One region of the Rhizobium sp. CFBP 8752 genome, then DNA from elsewhere that is predicted to be linked to it. Evidence: predicted binding sites of a transcription regulator. Region 1 holds the regulator's gene; the other holds the start of a gene.
The links. Region 1 encodes LexA, which represses DNA repair genes until DNA is damaged. Its sites were predicted from a motif close to TGTTCNNNNTGTGTTCNG; they were not measured.
Positions count from the first base shown of each region.

Region 2: a site for LexA is predicted at 2,234-2,251, ahead of IFT59_RS00400 (helicase-related protein). Genes of this name have one in related genera too.

Region 1 is NZ_JACYUZ010000001.1:1,763,059-1,772,126, reverse strand. It holds gene lpxA (acyl-ACP--UDP-N-acetylglucosamine O-acyltransferase) at 1-452, shown strand, start outside; gene IFT59_RS08485 (LpxI family protein) at 452-1,339, shown strand; gene lpxB (lipid-A-disaccharide synthase) at 1,339-2,517, shown strand; gene gltA (citrate synthase) at 2,553-3,842, opposite strand; gene IFT59_RS08470 (ComEC/Rec2 family competence protein) at 4,136-6,685, shown strand; gene lexA (transcriptional repressor LexA) at 6,666-7,385, opposite strand; gene IFT59_RS08460 (VOC family protein) at 7,578-8,453, shown strand; gene kdsA (3-deoxy-8-phosphooctulonate synthase) at 8,458-9,068, shown strand, end outside.
Region 2 is NZ_JACYUZ010000001.1:89,156-98,223, reverse strand. It holds gene IFT59_RS00400 (helicase-related protein) at 1-2,033, opposite strand, end outside; gene IFT59_RS00395 (DUF3309 family protein) at 2,409-2,564, shown strand; gene IFT59_RS00390 (glycine zipper domain-containing protein) at 2,605-2,859, shown strand; gene phbB (beta-ketoacyl-ACP reductase) at 2,923-3,651, opposite strand; gene IFT59_RS00380 (acetyl-CoA C-acetyltransferase) at 3,733-4,914, opposite strand; gene phaR (polyhydroxyalkanoate synthesis repressor PhaR) at 5,145-5,747, shown strand; gene rpmF (50S ribosomal protein L32) at 5,839-6,024, opposite strand; gene IFT59_RS00365 (glutathione S-transferase family protein) at 6,193-6,840, opposite strand; gene IFT59_RS00360 (DUF1868 domain-containing protein) at 6,855-7,577, opposite strand; gene mtgA (monofunctional biosynthetic peptidoglycan transglycosylase) at 7,689-8,435, opposite strand; gene IFT59_RS00350 (polyprenyl synthetase family protein) at 8,567-9,068, shown strand, end outside.

The sequences.
Region 1 (9,068 bases):
ATTCGCACGTCGCGCATGATTGCCAGCTCGGCAGCCATATCATCATGTCCAACAACGTGATGCTGGCTGGTCACGTGCAGGTCTCCGATCGTGCGATCCTGGGCGGTGGCTGCGCCGTTCACCAGTTTACCCGCATTGGTCGGCAAGCCTTCATCGGTGGGCTTTCCGCCGTCAACTACGACGTCATTCCGTTTGGCATGCTGAACGGCAATCCCGGTCTTCTGGGCGGCCTGAACGTCGTCGGCATGACCCGCGCCGGCATTGATCGCGCAACGATCCATATCGTTCGTCGCGCATTCAAGAAGATCTTCGAAGGCGAGGCAAATGTTCGCGCCAATGCCGCAGCGATCCGCGACGAGTTTGCCGATTGCCCGGAGGCCATGGAAATCATCGATTTCATCACAGCCGATAGTGACCGCGCGATCTCATCGCCTTTCCGCAGGAAGGGCTGATGGTCGCGGCCGGCGCCCCTGGCCAAGCGCGAGAGGGCCGGCTGGCGATTATCGCCGGTAAAGGCTTTTTGCCGGTCTACCTGGCGGATGCCGCACGTGTTGCAGGCGAAGATCCGTTCATCATCCAGCTGAAGGATGAGGCGGATCATCGCTTTGACGGGTTCGACCATGTGTCGCTGGGCGTCGGCGATCTTTCAGGGATCGAGAAGAGTTTTCGCGAAAGAGGCATCCGTCGCGTCGTGATGTCGGGCGGCGTCGCAAGGCGCCCCGAATGGCGCGACATTCATCCAACCTTCAAGACCCTGATCAAATTGCCCTCCGTCGTGCGCACACTGCTATCAGCCGGCGATGACGCAGTGCTGCAGATGGTGATCAAGTTGATCGAGGCCATGGGTTGCGAAGTTCTGGGTGCCCACGACATCGCGCCGGGCCTGCTGGCGAAGGTCGGTCCGCTTGGCCAAGTGTCTCCAGGCGGTGACGATCTGCGTGACATCGAACGCGGTGTCGAGGCTGCGAGCGCACTCGGCAATCTCGATATCGGCCAGGGCGCTGTCAGCGTCGGCGGCCGCGTTGTGGCACTCGAAGGTGTCGAGGGAACCGACCGGATGATGCAGCGCGTTGCCGAACTGCGCGCCGAGGGGCGTATCTCCACGCGCCGCAAGGGCGTGCTCGTCAAGCTCTGCAAGCTCCACCAGGATATGCGCGCGGACCTGCCCACCATCGGGCCATCCACCGTCGAACATGCCGTCGCGGCCGGGCTGGCGGGGATCGCCGTGGAAGCGGGCAGGGCGCTGGTGCTGGAAGAAGCAAAGCTGATCAAAGCTGCTGACGCCCACGGCATTTTCGTCTGCGGCATCGATCAGGCCCTTCCGTCGAGAGGATTGTGATGAACCAAGGTTTGAAGGTTGCGATCATCGCCGGCGAAGTGTCGGGCGATCTCTTAGGGGCAGACCTCATCGCAGCACTGAAGGCGTCCTACGCCGGTCCCGTCGAACTGATCGGGGTGGGCGGTGATGCACTGTCGGCCCAAGGCCTTCAGTCGCTGTTCGATTTCTCCGAATTGTCCATCATGGGCATCACCCAGGTGCTCGCGCGTCTTCCCAACCTGATCCGTCGCATCAACCAGACGGCGGCTGCGATCGTCGCCGCAAAGCCCGATGTGCTTGTCATCGTCGACAGCCCTGACTTTACCCACCGAGTGGCAAGAAAGGTGAGGGCGGCCCTGCCGGATCTGCCGATCGTTGATTATGTCTGCCCCAGTGTCTGGGCCTGGAAGGAATATCGTGCCAAGGCGATGCTCTCCTATGTCGACCTCGTTCTTGCCGTCCTTCCGTTCGAGCCGGAAGCGATGCGGAGGCTGGAGGGTCCGCAGACAGTGTTCGTCGGTCACCGGCTGACCAATGATGCGGATCTCCTGAGGGTCCGTGCTGCGCGCGCCGAGAGGCCGGTCAAGACCTCCGCCGACAAGAAGACGATCCTCTTGCTTCCGGGCTCCCGTTCAGCCGAAATCAAGGCACTCCTACCCGTGTTCGGCGAGGCTGCGCGCGAGTTTGCAGATCGCAATGGTGAGACCCGGTTCCTGCTTCCGACGGTACCGCGCCGGGAAGAACTGGTGCGTGAGATGGCCGCAGATCTGCCGGTTCATGTCGAGATTACCACGGATACAGCCGGAAAATGGGCTGCCTTCGCAGAGGCGGACGTGGCGCTGGCGGCTTCAGGGACGGTTATCCTGGAACTGGGGCTTGCGACGGTTCCCGTTGTCTCAGCCTACAAGACGGACTGGCTGATCAAGCTTCTGGCCGGCCGCATCAAGATCTGGACCGGCGCGCTTCCGAACCTGATCGCCGACTACCCGGTCGTTCCCGAGTATGTCAACGAGGTCGTGCGACCCGGAAGCCTCAGCCGCTGGGCGGAACGTCTGTCCGCCGACACGCCGGAGCGCCGTGCGATGCTCGACGGGTTCGCACTTGCCTGGCAGAGACTGGACGTCCCTGTTCCGCCTGGAGAGGCCGCAGCAGGTGCGATACTCGAACTGTTAGACAACAAAAAACCCGTTCATCGCTGAACGGGTTTTTCTTTTCGCAAAGCCTAATTCAGCGCCTAGCGCTTCGAAACGGGCGTGTAGTCACGCTGCGCTTCGCCGGTATAGAGCTGGCGCGGACGACCGATACGCTGCTGCGGATCTTCGATCATTTCGGCCCACTGGGCGATCCAGCCGACGGTACGCGCAAGCGCGAACAGAACGGTGAACATCGTCGTGGGGAAGCCCATCGCCTTCAAGGTGATGCCCGAATAGAAGTCGATGTTCGGGTACAGCTTCTTTTCGATGAAGTAGGGGTCCGTCAGAGCAATCTTCTCGAGTTCCATGGCGACCTGCAGAAGCGGATCGTCCTTGTGACCGAGTTCCGCCAGCACTTCATGCGTGGTCTTCTGCATGATCTTGGCGCGCGGATCGTAGTTCTTGTAGACGCGGTGACCAAAGCCCATCAGACGGAACGGATCGTTCTTGTCCTTGGCACGGGCGATGTATTCCGGGATCTTATCGACGGTCCCGATCTCGGTCAGCATGTTGAGCGCTGCTTCGTTGGCGCCGCCGTGAGCGGGGCCCCAGAGGCAGGCAATGCCGGCAGCGATACAGGCGAACGGGTTTGCACCCGAGGAACCTGCAAGGCGAACCGTCGAGGTCGACGCGTTCTGTTCGTGATCCGCATGCAGGATGAAGATGCGATCCATGGCGCGCGACAGGACCGGGTTGACCTTGTATTCTTCGCACGGCACGGCAAAGCACATGCGCAGGAAGTTGGAGGCGTAATCCAGGTCGTTCTGCGGATACACGAAGGGCTGGCCGATATGGTACTTGTACGCCATGGCGGCGAGCGTCGGCATCTTGGCGATCATGCGCAGCGACGCAACCATCCGCTGGTGCGGATCGGTGATGTCGGTGGAATCGTGATAGAAGGCCGAGAGAGCGCCCACGCAACCGCACATGACGGCCATAGGATGCGCATCGCGGCGGAAGCCGGTGAAGAAGCGGCTCATCTGCTCGTGGACCATGGTGTGCATGGTTACGCGATGATCGAAGTCCTTCTTCTGGGCAGCCGTCGGCAGTTCTCCATAGAGAAGCAGATAGCAGGTTTCCAGAAAGTCACCCTGTTCAGCAAGCTGCTCGATCGGGTAGCCGCGGTGCAGGAGAACACCCTTGTCGCCGTCGATATAGGTGATCTTGGATTCACAGGATGCAGTCGACGTGAAGCCGGGGTCGTAGGTGAAGGCACCGGTTTGCTTGTACAGGGCTGCGATATCGATAACATCCGGCCCAATGGTGCCCGATCGCACCGAGAGGTCGACTGTCTTATCACCAAGTACGAGATTTGCGCTTTGTTCCGTCATTCTGATCCTCCAACCTGTTGGCGGCATGGCGCCCAGAAAGCGCCATAAGAGTTAAGCGTCGCAAGTTAGCTATATGATCCTAAAGGTGATGCCAAGCGCTCCTGCGACATTTTGTGCAGCGCGAAAATAATTTAGGCAGGCCACGTTTAAAAGATGCCCAACCTCATGGTGTAAGAGGCCGTAACGTGAAGGAAAACCGCAGCTTGGCGAATGTGTTGACGAGGAGAATATAAACGCGCAGGTTGCGTTTACCAATCACCGTCTCTGCAGCGGAGCCGGCGGGATAAACCATCATGGCGAATGGCGGAGCGATTTTTGAGGCAGCCAGCAGCAAGCCGATGATGCTTGCTTCGACACCCCACGCAATCGCACTCTGGACGCCCGAATCGGCATCGCAGACAATGCCCGCGGAAGTCAGGAATGATGGTCGAAACGACCATCATTCCGAGGATGTTTTCCTGGGATACGTGGTCAGAGACCGGCCCGTTTCCAAATGGCTGTGCACGTCGTTGAGCGAGGAGCTTTCCCACGGTCATGTGTTCCTCTTCCTGCCTGTCTTGCTGGGCGCCGGCGCTGCGACCTGGTTCGCACTTCCTTGGACGCCATCGCCATTCATTCTCGCAACCATGCTTGCGATCTCGATGGTGACCGCAGGGCTGACACGGTATCGCGCGCATCCACTGTCTCGTGCCAACCTTGTACTCTGCCTGCTTCTCTCCGGTTCTGCGCTGGCAGCGCTCGAAACCTGGCGGTGTTCGACGGTCGTGCTCGATTCGCCCGTCACAACGACCATCAGCGGGATTGTCGAACGACGCGAAGCCGATGCACAGCGCCGCTGGCGCTATATCCTCAGGATCGAGCAGACATCTGAGCCCTCGCTTTCACGACCGCCACAGCGCGTCTCGGTTCTTGCCAGAAGCCAACACGAGCCTGCAGACATCGGAGAGCGCGTTTCCGGCCGTGCCCGTCTGTCGCCACCCTCTGGCCCGGCGCTTCCCGGATTGAACGATTTCGCCTTCTCCTCCTACTTCGATCAAATCGGGGCCGTTGGCTTCTTTTACGGCGCGCCTAGCGTACAACCGGCGATCGATGACCAACCCGGGTTATGGTCGGACATGCAGCGAGGGCTTTTTGCGCTTCGCAGCGCAATCGGCAATCGCATCCGCGATACGGTCAAGGGGGATGCGGGCGCTTTTGCTGCCGCAATCGTGACCGACGAGCGCCGTGCAATTTCCCGTGAGACGACCGAGGCGCTTCGTCTGTCCGGGCTGGCCCATATCGTCGCGATCTCAGGCCTCAACATGGCGCTGGCAGCCGGTATCTTCTTCGTCGGCGTCCGCTCCGTCCTGTCGCTGTTTCCAGGCTTTGCGCAGGCCTATCCGATCAAGAAGTTTGCCGCGTTCGGTGCGCTTGTCATGGCGACCGCCTATTACCTGATTTCCGGGTTCGGGGTTTCCGCCGAGCGAGCCTATATCATGATGGCGGTGATGCTGGTCGCCGTGCTCGTCGATCGACCCTCCATCAGCCTTCGCAACGTCGCCCTTTCGGCAATCATCATCCTCGCCATCTCGCCGTCGGAGATTCTGGGTCCGAGTTTCCAGATGTCGTTTGCGGCAACCGCGGCACTGGTGGCAGGGTTCGCCCTCTGGACGCGATATTTCGCGAAAGGAAAGGAGGAGACAAAAGGTAGCAACCGTTGGATAACGGGTATTGCGGCGACGTTGCATTTCATTGCCGGGATCGTGGTGACGTCGCTGATCGGCAGTACGTCGACGTCGATCTATTCGATCGAGCATTTCCACCATCTGACCACCTACGGCCTCGCGGCCAATCTCGCGGCCATGCCGATCATTTCCTTCGTGGTGATGCCGGCAGGTCTCGTGGCCATGCTGCTGATGCCGTTCGGGCTGGATGCTCCCGTTCTGTTCATCATGGGCGAGGGGCTGCGGATCGTCATTCGCATTGCCGAGATCGTCGCCGCATGGGGCGGCGATATTGCCATCGGCCGGCAGAACCCGCTTTTCCTGCCTCTGGCGACGGCAGGCTTTCTGCTTCTGACGCTGCTGCGCACGCCGCTGAGGTTGACAGGCGCGCTGTTCATGGCGGTGGCTTTGCTCTTTGCGGTCCGCTCAGGCTCGGCGCCGAGGCCTGATATCGTCATATCCGAAGACGGCGCGTCAGTGGGACTGATCCAGGATGACAAGATCACCCTCAATCGAACCCGACCGCCGGGATTTATCTACGATCAATGGCGGCGAGCGCTGGTGCTTGAGACCGGAGAACAACCGCTCGCCTTGCCGGTTCTTGCCTCTTCGGAACCAGCGCGAGGTGCCAGCCTTGCGAAAAGCGATGACAGACCACCTGGACCACATTCGCGACCGGATTTGACGCGCCGGGAAATCGAATATGTCAGGGGTTTTCTTCAAGCATTGAAGCCCGGACGATTCGCCTGTCTGCCGAAAATCCTGTGCGCGGCGCAGACTGCTCAGGACATCCGGATCGTCACCGTCGAAGACAACCGATACACCGGTCTTGCCTGCGATGTCGGTCGGATCATCGTCTCGCCCGGCGCACGCTTCGATACTTGCCGCTCCGGCGCCTTGCTTCTCAGCGGGCGGACGTTGCGCCGGACTGGCGCACTGGAAATCACCATTATTCCGAACGCGACAGCGCCAGACATCAAGATTACGGCGGCAATGCGAGACAGCGCACAGACCTCAAGCCGTCCGTGGACCGTCCACCGGTTCTATGACTGGCGAACGCGACAACTCGACTTTGGCATCCCGGAGGCTGTTGCTGCGCATCTCCGGGATGACACCGTTCTTAATGATAGCGGCGAATAAGGCCGACAAGCTTGCCCTGGACCTTCACCCGGTCGGGCGGGAAGATGCGGGTCTCGTAAGCCGGGTTTGCCGCTTCCAGTGCGATCGAGGCACCCTTGCGGCGAAACCGCTTCAGGGTCGCTTCTTCCTCATCGACCAGGGCAACGATGATATCGCCTGGACTTGCGGTGCTGGTATTCTTGATGATGACGGTATCGCCATCGAGGATGCCGGCATCGATCATCGAATCGCCCTTCACTTCGAGCGCGTAATGATCGCCGGAACCCAGCATCTCGATCGGAACGGCGATGTCATGGGTGTTGTTCTGGATCGCGGAGATCGGCACGCCGGCAGCGATTCGACCCATGACCGGAATGTTTGTCGAGAACGGATTGTCCGCCATGACCGGCGCCGGCTTCTGAGCGACGACCGGTTGCGTTTTGCCGAGGCTTCCCTCGATGACACTGGGAGAAAAACCCCGTCGCGGATGAAGGTTCGCCACATAGGCGTCAGGCAGCTTGATCACTTCGAGCGCGCGTGCTCTGTTCGGCAGACGGCGAATAAAGCCACGCTCCTCGAGCGCGGTGATCAGCCTATGGATGCCGGACTTCGATGCAAGGTCGAGAGCGTCCTTCATTTCGTCAAACGACGGCGGCACGCCTGATTCTTTCATCCGCTCGTGGATGAACAGAAGTAACTCCTGTTGCTTGCGTGTCAGCATGGACGGGACCCTCAGAATTGGAAACAAATGCAGAACGGACGCTATATGTTCTATCTGTGTTCCGCAAGCCCCAAATTTTTGCTCAAGAATAGTCTCATTTCAGCGTTCGATCACGTATTCAGTTCGTGCGCAGCACTTGCCGAGTTTCCCGCGATAGCCAATGTTCTGCGGAATAAGACTTTGGGGGTGTAAGTGGGTAACAAGTCAGTCGATCATTTGGTTCTGCCCGTTGCAGATCTGGCGTCAGCGCGGGGGAGGTTGACCGCTCTCGGCTTTACTGTGGCACCTGAAGGTGTTCACCCTTTCGGCACAGCCAATGCCTGCATATTCTTCGCGGATGGCTCGTACCTCGAGCCACTGGCCATTGTGAACCGTCGGCAAGCCTCGCTTGCGGCAAAACGAGGCAACGTGTTCACCGATCGCGACATCCGCTTTCGCGGCCAGCGGAAAAGGGAAGGTCTATCGGCGGTGGTCGTCGGGACGCAGGATGCAGCGGCCGATCATAGCCGTTTTGTGGACGGGTACATGTCTGCGGGCGAGATGCTTCAGTTCTCCCGCCCGATGCAGTTGCCCGATGGTGGGGAGAGCGAAGTCTCATTCCGTCTGGCGTTCGCGGCAGTCCCCGAGGTCGATGACATCTTGCTGTTTTCCTGCCAGCGCATGGCCGCATTACCGGCAGATCGCGGTGGTCTTGATGAGCACGCAAACGCCGTTACAGGCCTTCGAGAGATCGTCTTTTCTGCAGATGACCCGCTGGAGTTTCTGCCGCTTTTCGAAACCGTGTTCGAGACGCAACCCGAGCAAGGGAAAGACGGTCTGCGGATCGAAGCTGCCAATGCCGGCATCCGCATTCAATCCAACGACACGTTCAGCGACGAGTTCCGGTCTTCGATGAAGCCCTTGTTATCGTCGCGCCTCGCTGCGCGCGGGATCATCTTCAAGACCACCGATCTCGCCGTGACAGAGATCACCCTTGCTGCTAATGACGTCGCATTCATCCGCAGGGATGGCCGCGTGATCGTGTCGGCAGCCCCGGGGCAAGGTGTGGTTTTCGGTTTCGAGGAATAGTGAAATGACAGTCTCCGTCAATTCTGAAGTGTCCGTGGGCGAGGGGAGTTCGAAAGTCGTTTTCTCAAACACGGCAAAGCTCTCGCTGATTGCCGGTCCCTGCCAGATGGAAAGCCGTGATCATGCGTTCATGATCGCCGGCACGCTTGTCGAACTCTGCAAGAAACTCGGCATCGGCCTCGTCTACAAATCCTCCTTCGACAAGGCCAACCGCACGTCGATCTCCGGCAAGCGCGGCATCGGCTTGGACAACGCGATGGCGATCTTTGCCGATCTGAAGACGGAATTCGGCTTTCCCGTTCTGACCGACATTCACACTGAAGAGCAATGCGCTCTCGTGGCGGATACGATCGATATCCTGCAGATCCCCGCCTTCCTGTCGCGCCAGACGGACTTGCTCGTCGCGGCCGCAAAGACGGGTTGCGCGATCAACGTGAAGAAGGGCCAGTTCCTGGCGCCCTGGGACATGAAGAACGTCCAGGCGAAGTTCCTCGAAAGCGGCAATCCCAATGTGATGCTGTGCGAGCGCGGTGCCTCGTTCGGCTACAACACGCTTGTCTCCGACATGCGCTCGCTGCCGATCATGGCGGCTCTCGGAAGCCCCGTTATTTTTGA
Region 2 (9,068 bases), 1.7 Mb from region 1:
GCGCCGAAGCGGATGCCGTAGCGGCGCATCGAAGCGCGCGCATCCTGATCGAGCGTCTTCACGTCTTCGGCAACATCGCGCCGGAACATGACGCCGAGGTTTTCGACCAGCTGGAAGGCCAGGCCCTTGGCGAGACCCTGCAGGTCTTCAGCGCGCGACAGATCGTCCAGCGGCTTCAGCACGGTCGCGATATGGTGGTTCACGAAACGCTCGATGCGCGCAACGACGTGTTCGCGGGCATTGCCGGTCAACTGCTCGTCGGCAAGCAGGATCAGGCGCGGGCGCATGATATGGTCGCTTGACGCAAGCCGGCCGACAGGTTCGCCTAGCCAGCGCACGGAACCGTCCGAGCCGACAGCAAGGTCGTTGTTGCCGGATGCATAAAGCCGCGCGGCGCGTGCCTCGAACTCCAGCGCAAGCGCCTTTTGCGCGGCACCCTGGACGGCCTTCGCATCGGGACCCTCCGTGCCGGCTATAGGCGTGAATCGGAATCCAGCCAATTGCCCCACATGATGGCCTTCGACGAAGACATCCCCATTCACACTGATTTCAGCTTCCAGCATCGCATTCTCTCTTAGGCGCTTCATGAGCACAGATGTCCTGCGATCAACAAAGCGTTTCGTCAACCGTTCATGTAACGCGTCCGACAACCTATCCTCGATTTCCCGTGTCTTTTCTTGCCAGTGTGTCGGATCGGCAAGCCAGCCAGGGCGGTTCGAAACATAGGTCCAGGTACGAATCTGCGCGATTCGGGCCGACAGGGTGTCGATTTCTCCGTCGGTCCGGTCGGCGCGGCGAACCTGTTCTGCCATGAATTGCTCGTTCACCGTGCCGAAGCGCACAAGATCCGAGAAAAGAGTCGAAATGAGGTCTGCGTGTTGCGCAGGGGCAATCCGCCGATAGTCCGGCAGAGCGCAGGCCTCCCACAATTTTTCCACCCGCTCCGGCGTTGTCGCCGTATCGCGGATTTCTGCGTAGCGCGACAGATAGTCGAGCGCCTGGATATCGATTGCCGGCAGCGCGCGGGCAAGACCCGCCACGGTCGGCGGCCGGTCGAGACTGGCGCGCAGAGCGGCAAGCGAGGAATAGTCGACGCTTTTCGTGCGCCACTGCAGCACTTTCACCGGCTCGAAATGATGACCCTCGATCCGCTCGACCAGTTCGTCGTCGAACGGCTGGACCTGCCCGGTGACACCAAAGGTTCCGTCACGCAGGTGGCGGCCCGCACGCCCGGCAATCTGCGCCATTTCGGACGGATTGAGATTGCGGAACTGATAGCCGTCGAACTTGCGATCCTGAGCGAAGGCAACGTGATCCACATCGAGATTGAGGCCCATGCCGATCGCATCGGTTGCGACGAGATATTCCACATCGCCTTCCTGATAGAGAGCGACCTGGGCATTGCGGGTGCGCGGGCTCAAGGCGCCAAGCACGACAGCCGCACCACCGCGCTGGCGGCGGATCAGTTCGGCGATCGCATAGACCTCTTCCGCAGAGAAGGCGACGATCGCGGAACGCTGCGGCAGGCGGGTGATCTTTTTCTGACCGGCATAAAACAACTGCGAGAGGCGCGGCCGTTCGACCACGGTGATCCCGGGAAGCAGCCGTTCGAGGATCGGCCGCATGGTGCCGGCACCGAGCAGCAACGTTTCCTCGCGTCCGCGAAGATGCAGGATGCGGTCGGTAAAGATGTGCCCGCGCTCGAGATCGCCGGCAAGCTGCACCTCGTCGATCGCGACGAAGGCGGCCTTGGTCTCGCGCGGCATCGCCTCGACGGTGCAAACGGAAAAGCGCGCCATATGCGGCGTGATTTTTTCCTCGCCCGTGATCAGCGCAACATTGTGATAGCCCACCTTCTCCACGACACGCGTGTAGACCTCGCGTGCAAGCAGGCGAAGGGGCAGACCGATGACGCCGGAACCGTGCGCAACCATGCGCTCGATGGCATAATGGGTCTTGCCGGTATTGGTGGGGCCTAGCACGGCCGTGACGCCGCGGCCGCTGAGAATCATGGGCTGAGAATGCAAAGCCAGTTCCTGCTTATCCGCCGATGCGATCCTCCACGGAAACGCAATCGCAGTATCAGATGGCCATGCTCGACGATAAACGCAAGCCGATATGTTGTCCTCGACAAGGCGAGACCACGATTTCCAGGATCAACATGTGTACGATACGCACGCCAGTTTCGTTCGAACAAACGTGAACGAATCGGCGACGATTGCGGATTCCGGAGCGTTCTCGATCTGTTTCGAACATTACCCGGCTTTCCGACGCATGGCCAAAGTGTAACCCGTTAACCACACTTCACGGGCGAGCTAGTGGTGAGTGGAACAAAAGTTACCATGCTACGTTTTCTCGGCAATCCCAACCGGACATGTCGAGCCGGGAGGTCAGCGGAGTACAAGCCTATGCTCGGAACCATCCTACTTATCGTACTGATTTTGCTTTTGATCGGCGCGCTGCCGAATTGGGGGCACAGCCGGAACTGGGGTTATGGTCCGTCCGGCGGTCTCGGCCTCGTTGTGCTGATTATCATCATCCTCCTGCTGATGGGCAGGATCTAAAAGCGGCGAAGCCGCACGTTACCAAGGGAAGGAAAGTGACATGAAAAAAGTTTTGCTCGTCGGCGCTCTCGTCGGAATGCTGGCATCCTGCACATCCACTGAAAAGGGCACTGCAATCGGTGCTGCTTCAGGCGCCGTTATCGGTGGCGCTGTAACCAACAGCTGGGGTGGCGCTGCAGTCGGCGCTGTCGGCGGCGGTCTGGTTGGCGCTGCTATCGGCGAATCGCAGAAGCGCAACGGTTACTGCGTCTATCGCGACCGTTATGGCCGTACATACGAAGCGCGTTGCCGCTAAGTCCTGCGTTTAGTCGCAGAATAGAAACCGGCGTCCCATGGGCGCCGGTTTTTTTGTATCCGCTTACCCGGCGAAATACTGACCGCCATTTGCGCTGAGCGTCGAGCCGGTAATGAATCCGGCTTCTTCGGAGGCTAGAAACAGCACGCAGCGGGCGATTTCTTCCGGTTCGCCCAACCGTCCGACAGGGATCTGCGGGATGATCTTCTCATCCATCACCTTTTGCGGGATGGCACGCACCATGTCGGTTCCGATATAGCCGGGGCAGATCGCATTGACGGTGATGTTCTTCGAGGCCCCTTCCTGCGCAAGAGCCTTGGTGAAGCCGAGATCGCCAGCCTTGGCGGCGGAATAGTTCACCTGCCCCATCTGGCCCCTCTGGCCATTGATCGAGGAGATGTTGATGATGCGGCCGAAGCCGCGCTCGCGCATGCCGGGCCACACCGGATGGGTCATGTTGAACAGGCCGGAAAGGTTGGTATCAATGACCTCCTTCCACTGCTGTGGCGTGATCTTGTGAAACATGCCGTCGCGGGTGATTCCGGCATTGTTGACGAGGACGTCGACAGGCCCGAGCTGCGCTTCGACTTCAAAGATGCCCTTCACGCAGGCATCGTAATCCGACACGTCCCACTGGAACACCGGAATGCCCGTCGCCGCGTGAAACTCAGCGGCCTTTTCGGTATTGCCCGCAAAATTTGCGGCGACCGAATAGCCTGCCGCTTTCATGGCAGTGCTGATCGCAGCCCCGATGCCGCGCGTGCCTCCTGAAATCAACGCGATACGCGCCATGTAAACTTCCTTTCATACCGTCGCCGCCGTCAGCGTAACGGAGCTGCTCACGCCGATAACGTGGGCAGCTGCCACCCAGTGCTAGAGCGCTTCCAGACACATGGCGACGCCCATACCGCCCCCGATGCAGAGCGTCGCAAGCCCCTTTTTCGCGCCACGGCGCTTCATTTCGAACAGCAGCGTATTGAGAATTCGCGCACCCGACGCACCGATCGGGTGACCGATGGCGATCGCTCCGCCGTTGACGTTGACGAGCGACGGATCGAGGCCCAGATCCCGCGTGACCGCGCAGGACTGTGCGGCAAACGCCTCATTCGCTTCGATCAGATCCACATCGCCGATTTTCCAACCGGCTTTTTCCAGCGCGCGACGCGAAGCCGGGATGGGGCCGGTTCCCATGATCTGCGGATCGACGCCGGCGGTGGCCCAGGAGACGATGCGCGCGAGCGGCGCAATGCCACGACGACCGGCTTCTTCCTCCGTCATCAGCAACGCTGCGGCGGCGCCATCGTTAAGGCCGGATGCGTTGGCGGCAGTCACTGTGCCTTCCTTGTCGAAGGCCGGCCGAAGCTTCGCCATCCCCTCCAAAGTCGCACCGGCACGGATGTATTCGTCGTTCTCGACGCGAACATCGCCCTTTCGGGTTTGGATCAGGAACGGAACGATCTCGTCCCTGAAGCGGCCAGCAACCTGCGCTGCCTCCGCTTTGTTTTGCGAGGACACCGCGAACTGATCCTGTTCCTCGCGCGACAACTGCCACTGTCGGGCGATGTTTTCAGCGGTGATGCCCATGTGATAGCCGTAGAACGCGTCGGTCAGGCCATCCTTGATCATCGTATCGATCATCTTGAAATCACCCATCTTCACGCCGCCGCGCAGATGTGCGCAATGCGGGGCCATCGACATGGATTCCTGGCCTCCCGCGACGATGATTTTGGCGTCGCCGAGCGCGATCTGCTGCATGCCCAGTGCGACCGCACGAAGACCGGAACCGCAGAGCTGGTTGACGCCCCAGGCCGTCGCCTCCTGCGGCACCCCGGCCTTCATCGCTGCCTGGCGGGCGGGGTTCTGTCCCTCGCCGGCAGGCAGGACCTGCCCCATGATGACTTCGTCCACTTCCCCCGCCTCCACGCCACCGCGCGCCAGCACCTCCTTGATTACCGCGCCGCCAAGTTCGTGTGCGGGCACGTTTGCAAATGCGCCGTTGAAGGAGCCGACGGCCGTTCTTGTTGCGGCTGCGATAACGATGGATGGATTGGACATGATGTCTCCTCTTTCCGTTTCTTGGCACCGAGACTGGCAAAGCCTGAGCGCCCTGTCAAACGCCCGGTTTTCGCCCGAAACACCCGGTTTTTCATCGATTTGCTGCGCAGCATGGTGATCCATCGCGGCGCACAAATCGATTGTCAGTTGCGCCAATTTAAGCTTACATTCGAGGCGGGAGAAGATGCCAAGCACTAATAATCGCGCGAATGGCGAAGTGGAGGGAAATCATGGCAAAGACCGAAGGTGACGTGACGATCAAGAAATACGCTAACCGGCGTCTCTACAACACCGGAACAAGCACATACGTGACGCTCGAAGACTTGGCGAAAATGGTCAAGAAGGGCGAGGTATTTACGGTTCAGGATGCCAAGACGGGCGAGGACATCACGCACTCGGTTCTGACCCAGATCATTTTCGAGCAGGAGTCCAAGACGGGAAACACGCTTCTGCCGGTGTCCTTCTTGCGACAGCTGATTTCCTACTACGGCGACCAGATGCAGATGGTGGTGCCGACCTTCCTCGAACATTCGATGAAGACGTTTTCGGACCAGCAGGTGCAGATGCGCGAGCAGATGACGAGTGCGTTCGGTGACACGCCGATCGCCAAGAACCTGCACCTTCCGATGCAGATGATGGAAGAACAGGTGCGGCGCAATACGGACATGTTCCGTCAGGCCATGCAGATGTTCACGCCCTTTGCCGGTGCCGCGACGCCGCCTCAGCACCAGTCCGCCCCACCATCGGGCAAGAAGGCGGAAGCCAAGGACATCGACGAACTGAAGGAGCAGCTCCGCGCGCTTCAGGGTCGTCTCGACAGCATGAGCACCTGAACGGCACCTGCTGCGGGAAGAAACGCGCCTTACCGAGCGCACAACAAAAAAGGCCGGCAAAGCCGGCCTTTCAAGCAATCATCAGAAAAGCTTATGCGCTTTCCTTCGGCGTCAGAACCTGACGGCCGCGGTACATACCGGTCTTGAGATCGATATGGTGCGGACGGCGCAGTTCGCCGGAGTTCTTGTCCTCGACAAATGTCGGGGTCTTGAGAGCGTCAGCAGAGCGGCGCATACCGCGCTTCGACGGGCTCGTTTTTCTTTTAGGTACAGCCATTTTCGTTACTCCACTTCGTGCAAAACAGGGATTTCCGGCCGGAACTGAGGCCGAACATTCCATGTCTCGATCTCGGAAATTTGGCGCGCTTATACATGCCAACCGGGTACTTGACCAGTCCCTGCAGGGATATTGGCGGGATTTTTTCGCAAACCACGCCGAAACACCTCAGGCCTCGTCTTCTTCGACGATTGCTGTCTCCTGAAGGGCCGCTTCCTGCCATGAAACCCAGGCCGGATGCGACGTCATTGCCTCCATATACGCAAGCGTGTCGGCGTCGTCTACCAGATCATAGACCGCAAAGCGATTGACGACCGGTGCGAACATCGCGTCCGCTGCGGTAAACTCGCCAAACAGGAACGGACCGCCGGATTTTGCCCGCAGTTCCCGCCAGATCGTGGAGATGCGCGCGACGTCTTCCATCACCCCATCGGCAAGCTCGATACGCCGCTTCGGCCGGCGAAAATTCATCGGGCAGGCATTGCGCAGCGCGCGAAAGCCCGAGAGCATCTCCATCGAGATGGAACGGGCGACGGCACGATCCGCAGAGGATGTCGGCCAGAGCCCGCTCTCCGGAAACAGCTCGGCTGCGTATTCGATGATCGACAGCGACTGCCAGACGCGCACGTCGCCATGATGCAGCACCGGCACCTGGGCATTGGGCGAGATCGTCTTGTAGCGTGGATTGCCTGCCGGATAATCGAACGGGATCAGCACTTCCTCGAAAGGAACGCCGGCAGCTGTGAGCGCAATCCACGGCCGGAAGGACCAGGACGAATAGTTCTTATTTGCAATATAGAGGACGAGTTTTTCCATCGGCGCGGTTTCCATCAGGTCTCGGAATCGAAAATCATCAGTTCGTGGAAATGGTTCATGTCCTCGAACGAGCAGAATGCCGGCGGACGCAATTGAAGCACCGGGGCCGCGCGCTGGATCTCAGCGGTCACCTCGTCGAGCATCAACTGCCAGGCCGGCAGCGCTGCATCCGACAGGCGCTCGATCACATAGGCAAAGGTAATGTGGAAGGCATAGTCGTCGTGATCCGGATGGCGATACCCGAGGAGCCGCGCCAGCGCATCGCGCCAGGCCTTCATCGCCCTGCGGTCATTCTCGGACTTCCCCTCGACCACAAGACCGGACGGCTTGGCGCTTTTCACGGCGACCTGGAACGGATCGAGCGTCGAGAAACCTTCAAGCCGCGCGGCCATGATTTCCGTCATATCCTCGATTGGCGTCTCGAGCGGCATATCGTCCGGCCAGAAGCGAGGCTTGCGGCGATGCTCGATGACACCCTGGAACAGCGTCATGTGCAGGCTGGTGATCGGCGTGAAAAGAAAACGCTCAGCTTCCGGCATCTCGAGATAGCGCGCGCGTGCCGACACAAGCAGCGCCTGCGTTGCCGATCCTTTTTCCAGATGGCAGACGATCGTGTTGCCGGGCTCGGGCAGAAAGCCGCCTCGCCGTCCGTAACGCGTTCCGAGCAGCGGCGGCGGTTTTGGATTGTGCGTCGCCGAGTATTTGAGGAGATCGGGCGAAATCAGTCTGGCATCCATCGGCGGTCCACTTTCTACGTAAACGCACTCACAAAGCGTGCTCGACGCGCTCTTACGCCAGCGTCGATACTGACAGATGACATGAGGGACGTTTAACGCTTAGTTTTGACGTCACCCATAAATGCATTTGATGTAATCGCTGGATGCGCGGGCGCGCCGTTCCACGACACCCGCCAGCCGCTGCATTCCGCGGCCGGGCTTGCTGGCGACCCGCGTATGCGGATTGGGAAGTGCGACGGCGAGCAACGCGGCCTGACGGGCACTCAGCTTGGCGGCTGGCACCTTGAAATGATACTGCGCCGCCGCTTCAGCCCCGTAGATACCAGGTCCCCATTCTGCGACGTTGAGATAGATTTCCATCAACCGCCATTTCGGCCAAATGAAATCCTCAGCCAGCGCCAGCGGCAGTTCCAGCCCTTTACGGATGAAGGAGCGGCCGTTCCATAAAAACAAGTTTTTGGCCGTCTGCATCGGAATGGTGCTCGCGCCACGCGTTGCCTCGCCGTCCAGTGCATCCTGCACGACGCCGCGCATCTGGCGCCAGTCGACGCCGCCGTGGAAACAGAACTGGCCGTCCTCCGACATCATCACGGCCCGCACGAGATTGGGCGAGATGTCCTCGATATTAACCCACTGGCGGTCATACCCGCGCAGAAGAAACAGTTCCGACAGCATGAGGGTGGACACCGGCCGCGTGAATGGCAGCGCATAGACCGGGATGAGAAGATAGGGCAGCACCACCAGCGCAATGACGAACAGGATGACGCGCCGGAGCCACGTGGCGTTAGGCAGGCGAAACCGTCGTGCGGGCCTCACGGGTTCGTCTTCTTCGGCATGCTGTTCAGGTGCGATATCCAAGGTGCTTCTACCCGCCCGTTTAAAGTTTCATAGCCGGTGGCGCTTTCGAAGGCCAGTCCACCGGCTGAAACTTCGGCAATGCTGGTAAATCGACATTGCCTGTATCGTCGCCTCATGCCAAACAGCCCGGCATGAACACGACCGATCCTGCATTCGAAAGCCGGTTGAAAGACAGCGCAGTCGCCACCGAGGCGCTGCTTGTGTCGCTTCTTTCGGATCAAACGTTGCCCGACGAAGTCACGCGCCCGGCCCATCTGATGGCGGCGATGCGCCATGGTTCGCTGAATGGCGGAAAGCGCCTGCGACCGTTCCTGCTGCGCGAAAGCGCGCTTCTTCTTGGTGGCAACGAACTGGCTGCCCTGCGCGTCGGCGCGGCTCTCGAATGTCTCCACTGTTATTCGCTGATCCACGACGACCTGCCGGCCATGGACGACGACGACCTTCGCCGTGGTCAGCCGACGGTCCACAGGGCATTCGACGAGGCGACCGCGATCCTTGCCGGCGACAGCCTGCTGACCTACGCCTTCGACATCATCGCAGCGCCTGAAACAGCCCTGCCGGACCGGGCAAAGACGGAACTTGTTCTGGCCCTTGCCCGCGCCGCCGGTTCCGGCGGCATGGTGGGTGGCCAGG